2 regions of the Lactiplantibacillus koreensis genome follow, and region 1 is predicted to be linked to the other one. Evidence: a T-box and tRNA genes for the amino acid it is inferred to sense, from the RefSeq annotation. Region 1 holds a T-box; the other holds one or more tRNA genes.
What was found. A T-box is a leader RNA that pairs with one kind of tRNA and senses whether it is charged. The one in region 1 lies ahead of tyrS (tyrosine--tRNA ligase), so its partner is inferred to be a tRNA-Tyr.

Region 1 (11,908 bases):
CTGATACCAATTTTATTGGCTGCTGGATAACAAAGGGCAATGTAAAAATAGTTGGTTGTAAATAGAATTAAAGTAGTGGTATCTTGTATAAAGGGTTGGTAGATCCAGTCCTTTATATTTGTACACAAAGGAATGAAACTATGTCATTTAATCAGGTGTTTTTATTGGTTTGGTGTTTATTGATTGCAAGTCTTATAGGTATTGTTGTGATTTTATTCTTTTTGAGGGGTGTTTTTCAACCTAGTAATGAGGTTCAAAATAGAAGTGAAAAAAAACAACGCAGACAAAAAATTTTACAAAAACCTAAAGCAGAATATCGAACAATTGCGATGGTTAGTGCGTTAACGGGATTAGGAATGTTAATTTTAATCTGGGTTGGAGTGGCACTAATGTATTTTCAACTATATCAGAGTGCTTTTATAACTTTTGCCGTTGCCTCGTTTCTCTTTATTGGTTTTGATGTGGTATATGTGGTCTACCAATATAAGTATTGGTTAAAACATCCTGATTCAGATATTGTGCCGGTATCGCAGCGTAAATTTAAGTGGATTATTTCTTTGCGCACGCTTCGGATTATTATACTTACTTTGGTTTTGTTACTGCCCGCTGTTTTCAGTGCAACTTTTTATGAAATCTTGATAGCAGTTTTGAAATAGCTATAGACGTAATAGATTTTAGAGGTGTACTGTTCAGATTAACATCAGTCTTAAGTCGATTAATTAACGATTCAACTCCATGAGAAAACATGTTTCATTGATACAAATAGCCCCTAATAGCGACGTGTCGCTGTTAGGGGCTATTTAGTTCCGATGACACCTTATTTTAAATGATGTTTTTGGCGCAAAATTTGACGATTGTGGGCTAAGTGTTGGTGGATGCGATTGAACAACACTTGTTTTGGTACGTTTGCTGCTGGGGCAGTGGCTAACGGGAACCGAACATCAATATCAATTGTTTCAGGATTAATGGCAGTTGGCGCCGCTAGCGCGATAGCCAGACTGTCTGGCGTATGTTGATAAAGTAAATCGTTGCGAATGGCGAACTTGACATTTGCTTGATTAACCAAGTGAATGTAGTGGTCTAAAATGTCTTGATCCAATAAGCCGTGCAGGAGCAATTGATAGTCTGGATGTGCTTGGAGCTCGGTTTGTAAGGCGGCAGTATAGTCGCGGGTTAAAGCCTGAGTAAAGGTGATTCCCAAGTCAAGACGCTCATGAAAAGTACCTAAGTTACGGTGCTGTTCATCCGGATGAAGGACCGGCGTGCCAAAAATGGCTGACTGAAGATGTTTATCAAGTTGTGTTTCCGATTGTGACATAGCGGTTAGGTCCTTTCTAAGGTGAACTGACAGGCTTTAGTATAGATTTAATTGCATTCAACTGACTAGGGTTAAGCCTTTAAGCTTTTCTTAAGGCCGTGGCCGGTTGAATGGTGAGTTGTGCTAAAAAACGGTCATCGTTAATTTGATAGGTAACGTTAACCCGTTTACCGGCAAGTTGCTCAATACTACTGAGGCCATAGCCAAGATGTCCAGGTTTGGTTGTAAACCGACTTTTCTTAATCCGATTCAAATTAATGGTATCGCCCGCTGGGATTTTGTTTTGAATATTAAATTGAACACCACCCTGATTAATTCGTTCAATGGTGATGTCGACTTGCCCGTCAGCTTGTGACGCTGCATCAATAGCGTTATCTAATAAGTTGCCCAGAATTCGAACAAGTCGAATTTGTTCAAGCTCGGGTATTTTAATGGGTTGTAAGACCGTAATTTTCAAGGCTACATGACGACTAGCCGCAATTTCGTACTTGGCATAGATCAAGCCGCTGAGTGCTGGAATATGCAGTTGCCGCAGTTGCTCAGGGCCGCCATCAACCGATAGGCTTTGGTCGCCATGTAAAACTTCGGCTTCAAAATAAGTTTTTAAACCGGGCATGTCATCACGCTGAATATATTGCGATAGGCTGAGAAGAATATTTTGATAATCGTGTTTAAATAAATGCAATTGCTGGTTACGGTGGCTTAATAATTGATTGTAGTTAGAAACTTCGCTCAGAAGTTGCGCATCAGTTAAGCGACTGTTTTTACTGCTGACGAGATAAAAACTAATGATTCCAAAAATAATGCTGGAAGCAACAGCTACGTATGTTTGCAAGACGACAGAAAGATTTAGGGCATAGTCATACGCTAGAATATAAAGGGCGTAGAATAACAAGACTAGTAGGTAATCATTATGATCAATTTTAGCATGCTGAAAAAAGTCAGTTGCAGCCATTTTTATGACCCAATGATGAGCAAGACAGCCGATTATAATGACGATGGGGAGGCCAATGAGCATGGCCCCAAAAACATTCAAATTAGCCGTTAAATTTAAGTCAATGATTTGGCGGAGTCGCATTTGTACATCGGAAGAGGTTAACCATTTTAAGAAGCTCCCAGATAGCCCACCAATCAAACGTTTGAAGGCATTTAGAAATAGGACAATTGGTAACATTAGAATCCATTTGGTATAGAGCAGTCGGGCACTCATAATCATGTTGGCCAGGGTGAGCGGTAGAATCCAGAAAAAGACCAGTGGAACTTGGGGCCACTGAGCAGTTGCTAGTTGACCGAAGATATTACAAAGCGTAATCAGTCCGGCCCAGGTTAGGCCCAGTTTCCAAGTGAAATATTCACGAAAGGTCAGTGATAGAATAATCATTTCGTAATAACCAGAAATGAGAGATAAGGAGTAAAGCAAAAACGCCATAGCGACACCTCGTTAATTAGTTTTAAAACTGCTTTGAATGTTAGTTGACATTATTATCATAAATCAAATTGCAACCGATGCCACCACAATTTGATAAAAAAATTGCACAACAGGCTTGCCTTCGACCTACTCGAAGCTAGTAAACTCATTATATTAACTTAACGAGAGGAAGTTGGCAGATGCAAACTATTTTAGCAGTGGGGGCTTTGGACGCCGATCAGGCCCAAGCCATATTGACGACGGTGCGCCAGTTACCAATGGCCCAGTTGACCGTCTATGCACCAGAAACAACGCGGTCGAATTGGCCTAGCGCAACGCACTTTATCGCAGGAGAGTTAACAGATGTGGCCAGCTTAAGCCAAGCGATGGTTGGTCAGCCCTTAATCTTAGCCCAATTAACGCCCGCCCAATTAGTGCCGCAAACGCAAGCTTTAATCACGGCGATGCACGCACAGTCGGTTGAACAAATTGCTTTAACTAGCCCACAAAGTGTCTTATCATTAGTGCAACAACCTATTAAATGGTATCAGACACATCAGCAACGCCAACAATTACGGGCCTTACACTTAGTCGAACAGCTGTTACAGCAAAGCCGGCTTGATTTTACGTTGGTCGAAGGCACGCAAGCGATGGATACGGCAATTTATACACAACAGATGAGTGCTAGCTGGGCAACGGCGATGCCAACCCGACGGTCATTACCATTAATGGATTATTTAACGGCAGGATCGACATGGCCCTTAACTGCTTAATTAAATTGCTGGTTAATTTAATTTTTTTCTCAATTGTTTAATGGTATCATGGCTATGGATATGCAAGTTAAATTATAGAAATGGACGAAAGTAAAATGCCAAGACATATGAATCGACGTCGAAGTTGGTCGGTTGGGGTCATTGTGGTGTTAGTAGTGGGGGTTGTTGGTTTTTCTGTAACCCAAGCTTCTGATTGGATCGATGCCTCTTTCACGACTAGTCAAACAACGAAGCCCAAAGCTAAGCCGGCTACTAAGACGCCCAAAACGGTTAATCAAGTAAAGCTCAATGTGCCCTTGATTAATCAAATGACGGCACCCCGGTTATATAATGGCTGTGAAGTGACGTCACTGACCATGATGTTGAATTATGAGCATATTAATATTACTAAGAATCAACTAGCAGCCAAATTACCAAGTGTGCCGTTGAATTATGATAATGGCGATCATGGTAATCCGAATGTGGGTTTTGTTGGCGATATTTCTGGCGCTAATCCTGGGTTAGGGGTTTACCATGGTCCTATCTATAAATTAGCGAAGACTCAGACGAGCCAAGTTAAAGATTTGACCGGCTCAAGTTTTGCGACAATTATTAAGCAGCTTGAAGCTGGACGCCCGGTTTGGACGATTACGACGGTGGCCTTTGCACCAGTGACCAGTATGCAAACGTGGCAAACACCGCAAGGTCCGGTAAAAATCACTTATGATATGCATAGTGTCGTCATTGTGGGCTTTAATCGCACAAAAAAATTGATTTATATTAATAATCCATATGGACAGAAGCAACAAGCTGTTAGTTGGACTGATTTTGCAGCGGCTTATAAGCAAATGGGTAAACAGGCCGTGGTGTTAACGTTAGATCATTAATTTAATAAGCGTCATTGCGCAAAAATCGCACGGAAAAAAGATTTCCGTGCGATTTTTTATTTATAACCACAAATAACTGTGACTTTCCACAGTTATATATTGATGAAAGCGATAAAATGGTGTAATATCCCTATATGGGGAAATAAAGGAGGAGTTCAAATGAAACCCGACAATGATGTCTTATTATTGGCTTACTTTAAGCAGAACCATATTACGCAACAAGATTTAGCCGACTCGATTGATCGTAGTGTCAATACAGTTTGGAATAAATTACATGGGCGCTCAAATTGGAGTATTGTGGAAGTTCAAAAACTGCACGATGATTTTAAAGTGCCCACGCAGTATTTCTTCCATGATTAAGTGCTAAACGTCGGCATGCGGCTGACTACCGCAATGCTAGTAATTGGACTGTGAAGTAAATCAGTACCATCAAAAGGAGAGTTCGCGACTGACTATCGTGGACTTTTTTAGTCTCATGAAATATCTGTAACTTAAATGAAAACTAAATGACGCCGTTTTAAAGAAAAATAGGCTTATGATAGGGAAAGTTAAAAAAATCGTTATTTTAGAATATAAAAATGGTAAAATAAACGTTAAGTGTTTCAGCCTATGGTGATTAAGTTGAAAGGTTGCTTAGACGGATACAGTTAGCAAGCGGGAACAAAACAAGGAGGAAGTTTCTTCATGGATTTTAAGCAAAAAGTTAAATTAGGTATTTTTACGGCCACTGGGGCGTTAGTCATTGGATTAGTTGCCGCACCATCCGTTGATCATGTGTTACATGCAGCTTCAGATAACGTGACGACGGTTAGTGATACGACGGCGCCAACGACCGTTAAGGCTACCGATCAAACCGTTAAAGCCACCGCAGCGAGCGGAACCAAATCTAACTATAGCGTCAGCTATGTTAAAGCGGGGACGAATTCTAAAACGGCTACATATAAGCAAACTGACTACAATAATAGTAGTGTTGCCCAAAATAAAGTAGATTATTTAGCAAATACGCAAGGTGATACGGTTAAGTTAAACTCTGGGACGACGGCAACGGTGCAAGGTACGATGGGCCGGTTATATGTGCACTGGAATACAGGTAATTGGTCCGTAACCACAGTTGCTAATACCCAAGATGTCGTGCAAAACCCAACTAAATTTGCGAATAAAGTTAATTCACAAATTCAACAACAAAGTCTAACGACTCAAGGGGCCACTTCTGGTTCTGTGACTGTTTATAACCAACCACAATCTGGTGAAGCTAATAGTGTTAAATGGCAAAACTCAGATCAGGTGTCACAAGTGCAAGGTCAACAAGCGAATACGGTTCTAAAAATTGCCGCAACAGCGCAAAAATAGTGTCATAAAAGAGATTTAGACAAAAGAAAATAATTGCGACAAGAAATCAAAAATTCTTGTCGCAATTATTTTTTTGTCATCAAAGCTGCTGCAATTAGTCAACTTTTGTGCCGTTCGCTTGTTTGTGACTTGTTTTTTTTGTTGGCGTGGTAGTAAAAGCTTGGCTAATCTTGGTTAAATCAGTATACGTCGTTGTCGTACTAGTAGCTAATAAGGTCTTAATGCGCCGTTCACTTTCAGCAAAAAAGGCGGCAATAACCGTAGCTAACTGACGGGCCTTGGGGGTTAAGAGTAATCGTTTGTACCGGGCATCATTGGTGGCTGGTACGCGGATCAATAATTCGTTAGCAACCATGGTGGTGACGAGACTAGAAGCGGTCGCTTTGCGGATGTTGAATTCGTGTTCTAAATCCCGTTGGAAAATATCTTGGGTGTTTTCGTGATCGGCAATATAATTGATGGTACTGATTTGCATACCGGTAAGGCCTAATTTCTTTGCAAAATGATCTGAATCACGGGCTAACGCATTATTGGCTTTTTTGATTGCAATTCCGATTGAACGTTGCATGCGGTCATCTCCATTGATAGTTCGGTTACGTACCACTTGGCATTATAGACAAGCTAAAGCTAGAAGTCAATTGTCAATTAAAGGTGGTGTTATCAACAAATTGTGCTAGAATGAATGAATAGTTCGTATTAGAACTAATTATTAAATGGAGTTGAGAAAATGACTAAAAAAGTTGATGCAAAATTAATTATGGCCGTAGTTGCGGCGGGATTATTGTCGTTTTGTGGGGTCGTGGTAGAAACAGCAATGAACATTACGTTTCCAGTGTTAATGCGCGAGTTTTCGATTAATACCGCAACGGTCCAATGGTTAACGACCGCTTATTTGTTAGTGGTCGCAATTATTGTCCCGATTTCATCGTTTTTAAAACGACGCTTTAAAACTAAGACGTTATTTGTGACTGCCAATCTACTATTTATGGCGGGGCTAGTGATTGATGCGAGTGCGCCGACCTTTGGTGTCTTGGTCATCGGTCGACTCGTGCAAGGGTTGGGGACTGGGATTGCATTACCACTGATGTTTAATATTATTTTGGATTGGGTGCCGGATGAACAACGTGGAACTTTGATGGGAATTGGGACGTTAATTACTGCCATTGCGCCTGCGTTAGGGCCGACTTTTGGTGGCTTGGTCATTAGTAGCTTGAATTGGCACTGGATCTTTATTTTATTGTTGCCATTGCTAGTGCTGTCACTCATCCTGGGCGTAGGGGCAATTCGCCAAGCTCAACCGACAACAAAAACCAGTTTTGATGGTTTAGCTTGGGGCTTGGTGATGATCATCTTTGTCGGTTTTACGTTAGCTTTCAGCAACTTACAGAATTTTAGTCAGCAACCACTGATGGTCGGTGGTCTCTTATTAGTCGGTATTTTAGGAGTGGTTGGATTTGTCAAGCGGACTAAGCAGTCAGCACAACCGTTAATTAAATTGCAGATTTTTAAAGTAACTGCCTTTAATTGGCACCTATTAGGGTTCTTTTTAGTTCAGATGAATGCACTCGGATTAGCTTTTATCTTGCCGAATTATATTCAGTTAGTTAATGGGAAGAGTGCCTTATTGGCCGGTTTGTTTGTATTGCCGGGCGCCGCTATTGGCGCTGTCTTTGCGCCTTTGGGTGGTCGGCTGTTGGATCAGTTTGGAGCGGCTAAACCTATTTTAACAGGGGCAACGATTTTAGTGATTGCCGTGGCTTTGTTTACTGGGTTAGGGTTACAACTTAATGGTCCTTTGATTGCGGTGTTGTATATTTTGTTAATGGTTGGGATGGGATTAACTATGGGCAATACGATGACGAGTGGGTTAGAACAATTAAGTTTAGACTTACAAGCCGATGGTAATGCGATGTTTAATACCTTACAACAATTTGCCGGGGCTACGGGGACGTCGGTCGTCTCAGCGATTATTACGTTAGTTCAAACCCAGGCCAGTGGATCGTTAGCGCGGCGCACAGCTTTAGGGTCCACCGCCGCCTTAGTTTTCTTATTTGTTTTGATTATTGTGAATCTGGTTGCACTGAGCCTTGCCATGCGGCAACGTCATCATGATTGACATTTGGTAGCGGAGTGCTTATGATATGAGTAATATAAAAAGCGGTAATCTCTAATAAGTAGTCATTGATCCAACAGTTAAGCGACTCGGTGGGTGGTGTGAACCGAGCTGTGGTCAATGACGAATTACATAGAGTGAGTTGCCAATCGGCCGGATTATTTCGTTATCAATAAATGAGCGATCACTTTTTAGTGATAACTTGGGTGGTAACGCGGAAAAACTCGTCCCTGTTTAATAGCAGGGACGAGTTTTTTTGTTTTTTCGGACCATACTTTAGGAGGAATACAGATGGATATTATTGATGATTTAAAATGGCGTGGTGCGATTAATCAGCAAACGGATGAAGCTGGATTAAAGGAACTGGCAACCAATGAAGCGGTTGCGTTGTATTGTGGGATTGATCCAACAGGTGACAGCATGCATATCGGCCATTTGATTCCGTTTATGATTTTGAAACGATTCCAGTTAGCTGGCCATCATCCTTACGTGTTAGTCGGTGGTGGGACCGGGGCCATTGGTGATCCGTCGGGTAAGAATTCCGAACGGGTCTTACAAACGATGGCGCAAGTTAACCACAATGAAGCGGCTTTGAGTGCGCAAATGCACAAGTTGTTTGGTGATGATGATAACTTTACGATTGTGAATAACTATGACTGGTTATCTAAAATCTCGTTACTCGACTTTTTGCGGGACTACGGTAAGTTGTTTAGTGTGAATACGATGCTGAACAAAGAAGTCGTTGCAAGTCGGTTAGAAGTCGGGATTTCTTATACTGAATTTACCTACCAAATCTTACAATCAGTTGATTTCTTACATTTATACCGGGCAGCTCATGTCCAATTACAAATTGGTGGGGCTGACCAGTGGGGGAATATCACGGCCGGAACGGATTTGATTCACCGGTTAGAAGGTAATGAAACCAAAGTCTACGGCTTGACAATTCCACTATTGCTTAAGGCAGATGGGACGAAGTTTGGTAAGACTGCGGGTGGCGCTGTTTGGTTAGATCCAGAACGGACCTCACCTTATGAATTTTACCAATTTTGGATTAATCAAGATGATCGGGATGTCGTTAAATATTTGAAGTATTTCACATTCTTAAGCCATGCTGAAATTGATGATTTAGCTGAAAAGGTTAAGTTGGCACCCGGTAAGCGGGAAGCACAACGGCGGTTAGCAGAATGTGTCACTGAATTTGTGCATGGGAAAGCAGCGGTCGCAGAAGCACAAAATATTACCAATGCCTTATTCACTGGTGATGTTCAAAACTTGAATGCCGGCGAGATTGAACAAGGGTTTAAAGGGGTGCCTTCAGCTGAAGTGACTGCTGAAAAGCAGAATATTGTGCTATGGCTAGTTGATGCAACCAAGTTTGAACCCTCACGGCGTCAAGCTCGAGAAGATCTTAAAAATGGGGCCATTCGGATTAATGGTGTGAAAATTACGGATGTTGATGCCGTGATTGATCCAACGACAGCTTTTGATGGTAAATTTGTGATTGTGCGTCGGGGGAAAAAGCGGTATTTCTTAGCACGCATTAAATAATAGTAGAACTGATGAAAATCTGGCGCCGCTTGTTGGTAGCCAGATTTTTGTTTGCCGGTCACACCCGGAGTAGTATTTTTAAATAATTGTAGTAAAATGAGAACTAGATTAGAAAATGCACATTGTTAGGTTAAGTACAGCTACTAGAGGGGATGGTTTAGAGATGTCAGAGAAGAAGCAAACTAAGTTTTCGACACGCTTGGTCGCAGTATTGGGGTTGCTGATTGCGGTAACGGTTGTCATTTCAATGTGGTTTATTATTCCAGTGCCAATGACACATGGTAATATCAACTTATGTGATGCTGGGATTTTCATTGCGGCATTATTGTTTGGCCGTCGAGGCGGTGCAATTGTTGGTGGGGCTAGTGGATTTCTATTAGATTTGTTGTCTGGCTATTCACAGTACATGTTGTTTTCGCTCATCGTGCATGGTTTAGAAGGGTTTTTAGTTGGTCAGTTTGGGGCTGATCAATCTAAAGGGCGTCAGTTCATGGCGATTACAATTGGTGGTGTCGTTATGGTAATTGGGTATTTTATTTCCGATACGATTCTATATGCGATGCCAACCGGCTTGGCCGGCGTACCGACCAACGCGATTCAAGCAGTGGTGGGTGGTGTAATTGCTTATCCGATTGTGTTACGGCTTAAGGACCGAGTTAAAACGCAATTTAATTAAAGTCATCGTGACAGGTGGCGATAAAGACAAAAGTGAATTAAAATTCATCTGTTCACCATTGTATACTCAAACAGCTTTCTATCATACCGGAGATATGGTTTATCAATCTCAGAACGGCGAAATCATGTATGTTGGTAGAAATGACAATCAAGTTAAAATTCGTGGATACAGAATTGAGACTGGTGAGGTTGAGGCTAATCTAAGAAAAGTAATGACTGGAGTTGGTGATGTTGTTGTAATCGGTATAAAGGATCAGACTGGTAGTGATAACCTGGCTGCCTACTATACGTATGACGAAATAAATTACGAAACGTTGCGTTCAAAATTAAGCGATTTAATACCAGCCTATATGATACCTTCGTAATGCTGGGTACTGGATTGTTCAAGGATTTAGACATGTTTGAATATGTTCCAAGGAAAAGTATGATCTTTGACAAAACAATTCACAGTCACTTTTTCAATATTCACTCATTTTTCTCAAAAAAGTATATTATTAGTGTCTCTGAAAAATATGCTTCAAAAGTGGATTCTCCAATCTGGTTAAATTTCTCGAAATTAATTGACAATTATACAGAGGTGAGATAATTGGAACGTTCAGTCCTAATATTTCCTGATTTTGATAATATTAATCAAGTACAAAAAATTAGGAAAAAGTATGATTCGTTATATGCACATGTCAGACCACACATTTCTTTAATTTTCCCGTTTGAGAGTGAATCGGAGAATGGGTTAATATTTGACTCCCTTTGTGAAGTGAGCCATGATGTGCCAGCTTTTTCAATAGATATTTCTAAAGTGTCTGGTGATTATGAAAATGGATATGTTTGGTTAGAAATCGGAAAAAGTAAGAATAAAGTTAGCAGCCTACATCGAAGTCTATATGATTGTTCTATATTTTCGGCTCACGAACTTAGATATAAAAAATATGTACCACATATCACAATTGCACAGGGATTAACTCCAGAAAAAGCAGTAGAATTGGCGAATGAATTGAATAAGCAGATAGGTAATGTTTCTGCAGATGTTAAGAGCATCTCGGTTGAAAAAATACTATCTAATGGAGATTCTATTGAGATTTTTACAAAGAAATTGCTTAGTAAATGACAGTCTTACAATCCTAGTAAATCAGAGTTTCGTATGCCTTAAATATCCCAAATTGTCAAATTAAGTTAGAAATTTGCTAGTTGTTCATCTGTGATTTGATTTAGGAACTCCTCCAGTGGGGGGGGAGTTAAGACTTTTTCGTGGAATGTGATTTCGTCGACTGGATACTGCCTGTATAAATTCATCTGATAGCTGATCCATGGTGAGATCATGGTGCAAGCCATCTTTTCGGAGCAGACTATTGGTGTTTTCGTTTAAACCGCGCTGATTGGGTGCGCCGACGGCTGCAAAGTAAATATTTAAATCAAATTGAATGGCTATAGTTCGCCAATCGGCGAACTATAGCCATTCTCAAATGTCATCGACTTGAATAAATGGCGTGGTAACTTTGACAGCCATGTTGCTAAACTACGATTAATATCTTTTGACGACTTGGCATGTGAATTTAGAATAATTGCAACCTTGGTTTGACGTTCAACTAGCGTGGTTACTGCGCCCTGGTGGTTTTTGCCTTGAACAGTGTCGCCTTCTAAAAGAGTCCGAGTTATGTCCCGGACTCTTTTTTTATACCATTATATAGAAGGTTTAGTGTTTAATTGATAAACGAGATCGGCGTGTAAACGCTGATTACACTAACCAGTATCGTGAAAATAGACGACTAATTTGAATGCCGTTTTCACTTTTTTGAAAAAAGAAGCAAAAAGTTGTTGACAGTTTCAGCTGTGGTTGGTATATTAGTACACGTTGCTGCT
Region 2 (11,908 bases), 1.1 Mb from region 1:
AGTGCACCAAAGTGCACCATGAACTTATTTTGGTTCTATGATATTTGGTGTTGATGGAGAAATCCATCGACACCATTTTTGTAAAAAAAAAGAGGCATACCACCTCTACGTGCTACAATCAAGTCGACGAAAACTAATTGAAAGCGAGAAGATTAATATGTCTCAAGACCAGTCTACAAGAATTCTTCTACAAATTAAAGACCAAAATATAACTAATTTTAAAATTCAAGATAATAGCCGGGATGCTTTACGGATTTACGCGGATCTTTCCTATTCAATTAGTGTTTGCCCACGTTGTGGGCAACACGAAATCGTTCGAAATGGTTTTAAAACGGTTAATATCAGAATTTCCAACATCAGCGAGCGAACGGCATTGTTAATTTTACGTAAGCAACGCTTTCTCTGTCGGGCTTGCGGTCATAGCCTACTTGCCCAAACCCCCGTAGTGGCCAAGCAACATCAGATTTCTCAACATGTTAAGCACCGTATTACTACAGCACTAACAGAAGACCGCACAATGGTCAATATTGCCGCAGAGTACAATGTATCAACTAATACTGTCAGTCGTCAATTAGTTGCTTTGGGGAAACAAACTAGACCAGCCTATGATGGTCTACCAACTACTTTATGCATCGATGAATTCCGTTCTACCGGGAAACAAATGAGTTTCATCGCTATTGATGCACAGAAACACGACCTCATTGCCATTCTTCCAGGACGTAGAACTAAAGAGATTAAGGCATTCTTCTTAAATCATTACTCCTTGAAAAATCGCCAGCAAGTGACCCAGGTTGTGATGGATTTTAACGCAAACTATTACACCATTATGCACAGTATTTTCCCTAACGCCAAAGTTGTCGCCGACAACTTTCATTTAGTTCAAATGGTCTTACGATCCTTAAACCAGACTCGTGTTCAATTGATGAAAAGATTTGCCCCAGACACTCGTGAATACCGCGTGCTTAAGTATTACTGGCGGCTCTATCTCAAAGATTATTCAAAACTTGAAAAAGATAAACCACAATGGTTTTCGCATTTAAAAGACCATCTAACTCAGGAACAACTAATCCTGGAGGGACTGGATCTGAATGAAGAATTTGCGAACACTTATTATTCAGCTCACGAATTAGTCGAGGCCATTCGTAGTCGAAACTATGTCGCATTTATTGAAGCTTTAGGTAGAGTTGAGAACGTTAGTCCTCAGCTCTTACAAACGATTAAGACCTTTATCAAGAATAAGCAATTTATTAAAAACATGACGGAATGTTCACTCTCAAATGGGCCCATCGAGGGTGTTAATCGTAAAATCAAACAAATAAAACGAACAGCTTATGGCTACCGAAACTGGATGAATTTTAATTATAGAATACAGATTGAATTCAAAATAAAAATAAAAAAAAGAAGCCCAATTCGTAAATGAATTGAACCCCAATTTTCCTCATCAACACCGGTTGACAAAGAACCCTTATTTTCTATAGTTTTGCATGGTTTATGAAAAAACAAAAAAGCCGTTATATCAATGATATAACGACTTCTCAAAGGTACTTAGAGCTTCCTGAAAACCTCTTAGTACCGGCGATCGGGGTCGAACCGATACTCCCTCAACGGGAACTGGATTTTGAGTCCAGCGCGTCTGCCAATTCCGCCACGCCGGCAAAATGGAACTAAATATGAAACTGATCAGGATTATAACCTTTTCAGGAAAGGCGGTAACCGGATTTGAACCGGTGATGAAGGTTTTGCAGACCTCTGCCTTACCACTTGGCTATACCGCCATCATTTTTTGCCCAACCCAATTGGGTTAGCTGGATTCGAACCAGCGCATGATGGAGTCAAAGTCCATTGCCTTACCACTTGGCTATAACCCAATCAAAGGGCGGTATGTGGGAATCGAACCCACGCGTGCCGGAGCCACAATCCGGTGCGTTAACCACTTCGCCAATACCGCCAACATGGCAGGGATAGTAGGAGTTGAACCCACACCGACGGTTTTGGAGACCGTTGTTCTACCATTAAACTATATCCCTATGAAAAAAATGGAGGGAAGTGGATTTGAACCACCGAACCCGAAGGAGCGGATTTACAGTCCGCCGCGTTTAGCCAGACTTCGCTACCCCTCCATAAATGGCGCGGGACGGAATCGAACCGCCGACACATGGAGCTTCAATCCATTGCTCTACCGACTGAGCTACCGAGCCAAATAATCATTATGATGAAGTCTATTCAATTTTTCTAACGGCCTAAGCCATTAAATGGAGGATACAGGGCTCGAACCTGTGACCCTCTGCTTGTAAGGCAGACGCTCTCCCAACTGAGCTAATCCTCCATGATGACCCCTACGGGATTCGAACCCATGTTACTGCCGTGAAAGGGCAGTGTCTTAAACCACTTGACCAAGGGGTCATATTTACTATATCTAACTAACGGAGAGTAAGGGATTCGAACCCTTGAAACAGGTATAACCCGTTTACAGCATTTCCAATGCTGCTCCTTCAGCCACTCGGACAACTCTCCATGGCTTACGTAGATAACTCCGACAGGCGGGCTCGAACCGTCGACATCTTGATTAACAGTCAAGCGCTCTACCAACTGAGCTATGTCGGAATATTGCATGGCAACGTCCTACCCTCGCAGGGAGCGATCCCCCAACTACTCTCGGCGCTAAGAAGCTTAACTTCTGTGTTCGACATGGGAACAGGTGTATCCTTCTTGCCATCGTCGCCACACTATTGAGAAACTTGTGCTCTCAAAACTAGCTAATATCAAATTGTATTTTTCATCTTACCGGAACACCAATTACTTGGTTAAGTCCTCGACCGATTAGTATTAGTCCGCTTCACACGTCACCGTGCTACCACTTCTAACCTATCTACCTGATCATCTTTCAGGGGTCTTACTTCCATAAAGGAATGGGAAATCTCATCTCGAGGTGTGTTTCACACTTAGATGCTTTCAGCGTTTATCACATCCATACGTAGCTACCCAGCGATGCGCCTGGCGGCACAACTGGTACACCAGAGGTATGTCCATCCCGGTCCTCTCGTACTAAGGACAGATCCTCTCAAATTTCCTACGCCCGCGACGGATAGGGACCGAACTGTCTCACGACGTTCTGAACCCAGCTCGCGTACCGCTTTAATGGGCGAACAGCCCAACCCTTGGGACCGACTACAGCCCCAGGATGCGATGAGCCGACATCGAGGTGCCAAACCTCCCCGTCGATGTGGACTCTTGGGGGAGATAAGCCTGTTATCCCCAGGGTAGCTTTTATCCGTTGAGCGATGGCCCTTCCATACGGTACCACCGGATCACTAAGCCCGACTTTCGTCCCTGCTCGACCTGTCTGTCTCGCAGTCAAGCTCCCTTGTGCCTTTACACTCTGCGAATGATTTCCAACCATTCTGAGGGAACCTTTGGGCGCCTCCGTTACTCTTTAGGAGGCGACCGCCCCAGTCAAACTGCCCACCTGACACTGTCTCCCACCACGCTAAGTGGTGTGGGTTAGAGTGGTCATACAGCGAGGGTAGTATCCCACCAACGCCTCCACCGAAACTAGCGTTCCGGTTTCTATGGCTCCTACCTATCCTGTACAAGCTGTACAAACACTCAATATCAAGCTACAGTAAAGCTCCATGGGGTCTTTCCGTCCTGTCGCGGGTAGTCCGCATCTTCACGGACAATATAATTTCACCGAGTCTCTCGTTGAGACAGTGCCCAGATCGTTACGCCTTTCGTGCGGGTCGGAACTTACCCGACAAGGAATTTCGCTACCTTAGGACCGTTATAGTTACGGCCGCCGTTTACTGGGGCTTCAATTCTGAGCTTCGCCGAAGCTAACCCATCCTTTTAACCTTCCAGCACCGGGCAGGCGTCAGCCCCTATACGTCATCTTACGATTTTGCAGAGACCTGTGTTTTTGATAAACAGTCGCCTGGGCCTATTCACTGCGGCTGATCTTGCGATCAGCACCCCTTCTCCCGAAGTTACGGGGTCATTTTGCCGAGTTCCTTAACGAGAGTTCACTCGCTCACCTTAGGATTCTCTCCTCGACTACCTGTGTTGGTTTGCGGTACGGGTAGTTAAATACTCACTAGAAGCTTTTCTCGGCAGTGTGACATCAGACGCTTCGCTACTAAATTTCGCTCCCCATCACAACTTGTCCTTAAATTGATAAGCATTTGACTCATCAAAAGACTTGTTGCTTGGACATCCTAATCCAACAGGATGCACATCTTAGCCTACTGCGTCCCTCCATCGTTCAAACGCATTTAACTAGTACAGAAATATCAATCTGTTATCCATCGTCTACGCCTCTCGGCCTCGACTTAGGTCCCGACTAACCCTGGGAGGACGAGCCTTCCCCAGGAAACCTTAGTCATTCGGTGGATGGGATTCTCACCCATCTTTCGCTACTCATACCGGCATTCTCACTTCTAAGCGCTCCACAAGTCCTCACGATCTTGCTTCACCGCCCTTAGAACGCTCTCCTATCACGTGACCTAATGGTCACATCCACAGTTTCGGTAGTATACTTAGCCCCGGTACATTTTCGGCGCAGAATCACTCGACTAGTGAGCTATTACGCACTCTTTAAATGGTGGCTGCTTCTGAGCCAACATCCTAGTTGTCTGTGCAACTCCACATCCTTTTCCACTTAGTATACATTTAGGGACCTTAACTGGTGATCTGGGCTGTTCCCCTTTCGACGGTGGATCTTATCACTCATCGTCTGACTCCCGGATATGAATCAATGGCATTCGGAGTTTATCTGAATTCAGTAACCCAAGACGGGCCCCTAGTCCAAATAGTGCTCTACCTCCATGATCCTTCATCCGAGGCTAGCCCTAAAGCTATTTCGGAGAGAACCAGCTATCTCCAAGTTCGATTGGAATTTCACCGCTATCCACACCTCATCCCAGCAATTTTCAACTTACACGGGTTCGGTCCTCCAGTGCGTTTTACCGCACCTTCAACCTGGACATGGATAGGTCACCTGGTTTCGGGTCTACAACCTCGTACTAAAAACGCCCATTTCAGACTCGCTTTCGCTACGGCTCCGACTTTTAAGTCTTAACCTTGCACGGGATCGTAACTCGCCGGTTCATTCTACAAAAGGCACGCCATCACGCATTAACGCGCTCTGACTTATTGTAGGCACATGGTTTCAGGAACTATTTCACTCCCCTTCCGGGGTGCTTTTCACCTTTCCCTCACGGTACTGGTTCACTATCGGTCACTAGGGAGTATTTAGCCTTGGGAGATGGTCCTCCCGGATTCCGACGGAATTTCACGTGTTCCGCCGTACTCAGGATCCTGAACTGAGAACGTTTAATTTAATCTACTGGGCTATCACCATCTATGGCGGATTTTCCCAAATCCTTCGACTATCAAACGTTTTGGTAACTCAAATGTTCAGTCCTACAACCCCAAAGAGCAAGCTCTCTGGTTTGGGCTGTTCCCCGTTCGCTCGCCGCTACTTAGGGAATCGAAATTTCTTTATATTCCTGCTGCTAATGAGATGTTTCAGTTCACAGCGTTTACCTCCGACTAGACTATGTATTCATCTAGCGGTAACAGTTGATTAAAACTGCTGGGTTGCCCCATTCGGAAATCTCCGGATCATAGCTTACGTACAGCTCCCCGAAGCATATCGGTGTTAGTCCCGTCCTTCATCGGCTCCTAGTGCCAAGGCATTCACCATGCGCCCTTGTTAACTTAACCTCATTTTCCTAACGGAAAATGCGATTAATGAGTTTAGCGATTTAAAACTTCTTTAAAAAACTCAAAAAACGCGGTGTTCTCGGTTTAATTATGAAAAATTATATTTGATATTATCTAGTTTTCAAAGAACAAGTTTCATTGACAACCAATGTTGTCAATGGAGAATAACGGGATCGAACCGTTGACCTCCTGCTTGCAAAGCAGGTGCTCTCCCAGCTGAGCTAATTCCCCATAGTGATGCAAGGACAAAAAATCCTCGATGGGCCTAAATGGACTTGAACCATCGACCTCACGCTTATCAGGCGTGCGCTCTCACCAACTGAGCTATAGGCCCAAAAGCGTTATTAAATTGAGAGTTAGACCTCTCAAAACTAAACAAAGTTTCAACAATCATGTGTAAGGTTTCCGTAATATTCCTTAGAAAGGAGGTGATCCAGCCGCAGGTTCTCCTACGGCTACCTTGTTACGACTTCACCCTAATCATCTGTCCCACCTTAGGCGGTTGGCTCCCGAAGGTTACCCCACCGACTTTGGGTGTTACAAACTCTCATGGTGTGACGGGCGGTGTGTACAAGGCCCGGGAACGTATTCACCGCGGCATGCTGATCCGCGATTACTAGCGATTCCGACTTCATGTAGGCGAGTTGCAGCCTACAATCCGAACTGAGAATGGCTTTAAGAGATTAGCTTGCTCTCGCGAGTTCGCAACTCGTTGTACCATCCATTGTAGCACGTGTGTAGCCCAGGTCATAAGGGGCATGATGATTTGACGTCATCCCCACCTTCCTCCGGTTTGTCACCGGCAGTCTCACCAGAGTGCCCAACTTAATGCTGGCAACTGATAATAAGGGTTGCGCTCGTTGCGGGACTTAACCCAACATCTCACGACACGAGCTGACGACAACCATGCACCACCTGTATCCATGTCCCCGAAGGGAACGTCTAATCTCTTAGATTTGCATAGTATGTCAAGACCTGGTAAGGTTCTTCGCGTAGCTTCGAATTAAACCACATGCTCCACCGCTTGTGCGGGCCCCCGTCAATTCCTTTGAGTTTCAGTCTTGCGACCGTACTCCCCAGGCGGAATGCTTAATGCGTTAGCTGCAGCACTGAAGGGCGGAAACCCTCCAACACTTAGCATTCATCGTTTACGGTATGGACTACCAGGGTATCTAATCCTGTTTGCTACCCATACTTTCGAGCCTCAGCGTCAGTTACAGACCAGACAGCCGCCTTCGCCACTGGTGTTCTTCCATATATCTACGCATTTCACCGCTACACATGGAGTTCCACTGTCCTCTTCTGCACTCAAGTTTCCCAGTTTCCGATGCACTTCTTCGGTTGAGCCGAAGGCTTTCACATCAGACTTAAAAAACCGCCTGCGCTCGCTTTACGCCCAATAAATCCGGATAACGCTTGCCACCTACGTATTACCGCGGCTGCTGGCACGTAGTTAGCCGTGGCTTTCTGGTTAAATACCGTCAATACCTGAACAGTTACTCTCAGATATGTTCTTCTTTAACAACAGAGTTTTACGAGCCGAAACCCTTCTTCACTCACGCGGCGTTGCTCCATCAGACTTTCGTCCATTGTGGAAGATTCCCTACTGCTGCCTCCCGTAGGAGTTTGGGCCGTGTCTCAGTCCCAATGTGGCCGATTACCCTCTCAGGTCGGCTACGTATCATTGCCATGGTGAGCCGTTACCCCACCATCTAGCTAATACGCCGCGGGACCATCCAAAAGTGATAGCCGAAGCCATCTTTCAAACTCAGACCATGCGGTCCGAGTTGTTATGCGGTATTAGCATCTGTTTCCAGGTGTTATCCCCCACTTCTGGGCAGGTTTCCCACGTGTTACTCACCAGTTCGCCACTCACTCAAATGTTATATCACTCAGGTGCAAGCACCGTCATTCAACAACCAGAGTTCGTTCGACTTGCATGTATTAGGCACGCCGCCAGCGTTCATCCTGAGCCAGGATCAAACTCTCAAATTAATGATGAGTTCTAAAAAAGCTCATTTAGTACTTGATTTAAAAATTGTTTGTTTACGAATTGACTTCGCAAATGTTTGCTACCAATTCAAGAATTGATAGACCCTACACATTTGATTTGTCGAAACTTTGTTCAGTTTTCAAAGGTCTAATTTGTTGGTTGATTACCTCAACACAACTACTAAAGTTTATCATCATCAGAAGAACATGTCAACAACTTTTTATAACTTATTTTGAATAAACATTCAAGATAACGGTTAAACCGACTCGATATATTCAAAATAATGAGTATTGTTGCATGTCGTTCTTAACGACAAGAAATATAATATCAATAATTACGACTCGGGTCAAGCCTTTTTCTCTAATTAATTGCGAAAAAAGTTTAAAAGTCCTTAGCCATGACAATATATTCTATATTACGGCGAATGTTGCCAAACTTCAAGCCACATTTTCAGACTCCAAAGCCCCCAGTAAACACAAAAAGAGATGTCGCATAAACGACATCTCTTTGAGCAACTAGTTACTTGAGCTTGACTCCGAACTCGAATCAGCACTGGAACTAGATAGTTCTGGTGCATCCGTCTTATACAGATCAACCGTTGACTTGCCTTTATTCTTCGACAAAACACTCGTCTGCTTCTCAGCTTGAAGTTCCTTCAACGATTTCAAAGTCTTCGTAATCTTATAGCTGTAGTTGGATTTATTGACTTTCTTAAAGCCCTTCGGCGTATAGAAACGCAATAAATCACCTTGAATAACCCGATCAGACAAGGACAGTTCCGTTGTTACATGGTTCTGCATCTGTTTGACCGTCTGCTTTTGGGTGTTGGTCATGTTCTTCAACTGTTCACCAGTCTTAGTGTCATAGACCGTACCCCCGAGCTTCGTATAAGTTGGTGATACAAAATCACCATTTCTAAAGGCAACCGTTTGATCATGTTGTTTCGACAGTAAGTCAGTCCCAAACTGAATGTACCCTTTATTCTTAATCCCTAATAAATCAAAGATGGTTGGCAACGCATCGATTTCGCCACCATAGGTATGGTTAACCCCACCCTCAATTCCATCCGCATGAATCATAAACGGCACTTTCTGGAATTGTGCTAAATCAAAGTTATTGACGGATTTCTTACCCAATAGCTGGGCAATTGCCGCACGATGATTATTTGAAATCCCGTAATGGTCTCCGTACAACACAATCATACTATTCTTATATAAGCCGGCCTTCTTCAAATAACTAATGAATTCAGCAAAAGCTTGATCTAAATAGTGTGCGGTTTGCACATAGCCATCGACGGTAGAATCACCAGTCGTCGTCTTATCAATGGATTGATTTTGCTTATCTAGTGTATACGGATAATGGTTAGTCAACGTAATCAGCTTCGCATAGAATGGTTGCGGGAGTTGTTCCAAATACTTCACTGAATCTTTTAAGAAGATTTTGTCCTTCAACCCATAACCAATGTTATAACTCGCCTTCTCTTTATAATACGATGAATAGAAGAAGTAATCATATCCCCATGATTTGTAGGCATTGTCTCGATTCCAGAAACTGGCGACATCCCCATGAAAGGCCGCCGTCGTATACCCTTTTTGCGCTAAAATTGCTGGCGCTGCTTGAAAGGTGTTCGACGTCCCATATTGTGTCATTGCCGAACCAGTTGGTAACCCAAACAAGGAGTTTTCCATCATCATTTCAGCATCTGAAGTCTTCCCCTGGGCCACTTGGTGATAAAAGTTATCAAAACTCAACGTGTTCTTATTATGATAGAACTTGTTTAAGTTCGGTGTTACTTCTTTACCATCGACCTTATAATCAATTAAAAATTGCTGGAAACTCTCCAAATGAATCACAAAGACGTTCTTACCTTTAGCCTTACCAAAGTACTTGATATTCTCACTAGCCTGGTTCTTCTTTAGATAAGCTAGCACACTCTTCATATCACTACTGCTAGCCTGAGCTCGCGTGGCACTTTCTTTTTCAGTCTGATAAAAGCTGTAACCCGCGTAAGTATTTAACCCTAAATACTTCACGATGTAATTATTATCAAAAGTCCGGGTTAGTAAATCAGAACGGTCATGCTCTGACATCCCCAAATCAACTGCAAACAAAGCGACCCCAATCATCGTTAGCGTTGCAGCATAACGAAGCTTGAACGGCCGAGGATCAATCCGAATTACCTTAAATACTAATAATAAAATGAGTATCACGACATCGGCATAAACTAAGAAGTCGGTGCCACGGATAATCTGGCTTAAACTGGTGCCAAGATTAGTGCTTGAAGCCCCTGAACTCTTGATTACACCAGCTGACATAAAATCAGAAAACTCACGGTAATACAAAATATTGGCAAACAACCAGGTTGTCTGTAAGGCATCGATGATCATCATCATCCAATATTTTAAGCGACCTCTAAAGTATAACGCCACCCCCAACAGTACAATCGCTGTTGGAAACGGGTTAAGAATCAAAATAAATTGTTGCACGGGACCTTTAACCCCAAGCGTAAACTCAGTTTGATAGGCGATATACGTCTTTAGCCAAAATAAGACCACTGTTAGGATAAAGAAGCCAAGGGTTGTATTGACCTTTCCAACCGTGTTTTTTATAAATTTGGGCATCATAATTCCTCCGTCATTGCTATTAACAAATCCATATTATAACGGTTGAGGGCTAGTTAGCAATATCTTGAAGATTTCTTCAACAATTCTTCACTATTCAACGCATAATATGGATCAGTCTTTTAAAATATCTAATTGGCGGAAATGTTAATTATCGGTTAACAAGTCATATAGTTCAATCGCAACTAAGTCGATGTTATCGAATTCGAACGTTTGATCAGGATTAACTTCTTGGAGCGTGTACGTTGATGTTGCTGGGTCATAGGCAACCTGACCGCGTTCAACACCTTCCTTTTCGAACCGTCGTGATTGAACTTCCGTAGCTTCCGAGGTCCGCATTGCTTCTAGTCGTTTGAGAATTGCTGATAATTCAGATTTTTCCATTATTATAATCTCGCTCCTTAAGTTTTGTTTTTATTCTAGCAAAAAATGAGACCAATGGCACGTCTTTTTAGTGAGTAGCCCCGTTTCAAAGCAAATTATCACATTTAATTATACCGCAAAGCAACCGTTTGTCCTTGTGAAGATGTGATAAACTTAAAACAATTTATAAAACAAAGGAGTCTTGTTCATGACATTGTTTAGAGATGATCTCAACGATACCATTGCTCAAATTCAAGTATCCACCATTCGCCAATTTGACGAGGAAGTCAGTGCTATTCCTGATATGGTTAAATTAACTTTAGGGGAACCCGATTTTAACACCCCCCAACACGTGAAAGACGCAGCAAAAAAAGCGATTGATGATAATTTTTCACACTATACTGGGATGGCTGGCTTACTAGAACTACGTGAAGCCGCCGCTAATTTCCAAGCGAAAAAATACGGGCTACATTATAATGCTGCCGACCAAGTCTTGGTCACAGTAGGCGCGACTGAAGCCATTGCCACGGCATTAACCACCATTTGTAACCCTGGCGATGCGATTATCGTCCCTTCACCAATCTTCCCGGCTTATATTCCAATCATTCAAGAAGCCCGGGCAACCCCTCTATTTATGGATACTGGGATCAACGACTTTGTGATTACACCTAAATTAGTCGATGACTTTATCGCAGCACACCCTAATGAGCACTTCAAAGGCATTATTATGAATTATCCAAATAATCCTACCGGTGTGACATATATTGAAGACGAAATTAAAGCGTTAGCAGCTTGTTTCAAACGCCATAACCTCTGGGTTGTTTCCGACGAAGTGTATAGTGAATTAACTTATGGGAGTACCCACGTTTCAATCGCAAAATACATTCCGGATGAAGTTATTTTAATTAATGGGTTATCAAAATCACATGCGATGACTGGGTGGCGGATTGGCTTCTTGTTTGCGTCGAAAGAAATGACCGACCAAATGAAGAAAGTCCATCAATATTACGTGACTGCTGCCACCACGATTGCCCAAAAAGCCGGGATTGAAGCTCTAACTAACGGCATGGATGACGCGCTCCCAATGCGGACCGAATATCAAGCGCGCCGTGACTTTGTTTACAAGACAATGGCCGACTTAGGTTTCAAAATTGCCCGACCAACAGGTGCCTTTTATATCTTTGCTAAAATCCCAGCCGGCTTTAATCAA

Region 2: it encodes a tRNA-Tyr, which carries the amino acid that the T-box ahead of tyrS (tyrosine--tRNA ligase) is inferred to sense. The anticodon was not compared.

What each region holds. Positions count from the first base shown of each region.
Region 1 is NZ_CP027190.1:880,116-892,023, reverse strand. It holds gene C5Z25_RS04475 (glycoside hydrolase domain-containing protein) at 1-30, shown strand, start outside; gene C5Z25_RS04470 (hypothetical protein) at 141-656, shown strand; gene C5Z25_RS04465 (YueI family protein) at 818-1,318, opposite strand; gene C5Z25_RS04460 (sensor histidine kinase) at 1,398-2,747, opposite strand; gene C5Z25_RS04455 (NAD(P)H-binding protein) at 2,927-3,499, shown strand; gene C5Z25_RS04450 (C39 family peptidase) at 3,595-4,365, shown strand; gene C5Z25_RS04445 (helix-turn-helix domain-containing protein) at 4,525-4,725, shown strand; gene C5Z25_RS04440 (hypothetical protein) at 5,050-5,715, shown strand; gene C5Z25_RS04435 (MarR family winged helix-turn-helix transcriptional regulator) at 5,810-6,283, opposite strand; gene C5Z25_RS04430 (MFS transporter) at 6,443-7,831, shown strand; T-box leader at 7,867-8,063, shown strand; gene tyrS (tyrosine--tRNA ligase) at 8,120-9,376, shown strand; gene C5Z25_RS04420 (ECF transporter S component) at 9,540-10,052, shown strand; gene C5Z25_RS12500 (acyl-CoA synthetase family protein) at 9,997-10,416, shown strand; gene C5Z25_RS04405 (2'-5' RNA ligase family protein) at 10,638-11,156, shown strand; partial or broken gene C5Z25_RS12635 (IS30 family transposase) at 11,222-11,689, opposite strand.
Region 2 is NZ_CP027190.1:2,306,479-2,318,386, reverse strand. It holds gene C5Z25_RS11240 (ISL3 family transposase) at 158-1,420, shown strand; tRNA gene C5Z25_RS11235 (tRNA-Leu) at 1,571-1,655, opposite strand; tRNA gene C5Z25_RS11230 (tRNA-Cys) at 1,705-1,775, opposite strand; tRNA gene C5Z25_RS11225 (tRNA-Gln) at 1,797-1,868, opposite strand; tRNA gene C5Z25_RS11220 (tRNA-His) at 1,876-1,948, opposite strand; tRNA gene C5Z25_RS11215 (tRNA-Trp) at 1,954-2,027, opposite strand; tRNA gene C5Z25_RS11210 (tRNA-Tyr) at 2,038-2,120, opposite strand; tRNA gene C5Z25_RS11205 (tRNA-Phe) at 2,126-2,198, opposite strand; tRNA gene C5Z25_RS11200 (tRNA-Val) at 2,254-2,326, opposite strand; tRNA gene C5Z25_RS11195 (tRNA-Glu) at 2,331-2,403, opposite strand; tRNA gene C5Z25_RS11190 (tRNA-Ser) at 2,425-2,514, opposite strand; tRNA gene C5Z25_RS11185 (tRNA-Asn) at 2,532-2,604, opposite strand; rRNA gene rrf (5S ribosomal RNA) at 2,610-2,726, opposite strand; rRNA gene C5Z25_RS11175 (23S ribosomal RNA) at 2,801-5,721, opposite strand; tRNA gene C5Z25_RS11170 (tRNA-Ala) at 5,880-5,952, opposite strand; tRNA gene C5Z25_RS11165 (tRNA-Ile) at 5,982-6,055, opposite strand; rRNA gene C5Z25_RS11160 (16S ribosomal RNA) at 6,143-7,716, opposite strand; gene C5Z25_RS11155 (LTA synthase family protein) at 8,230-10,335, opposite strand; gene C5Z25_RS11150 (YkuJ family protein) at 10,483-10,719, opposite strand; gene C5Z25_RS11145 (pyridoxal phosphate-dependent aminotransferase) at 10,907-11,908, shown strand, end outside.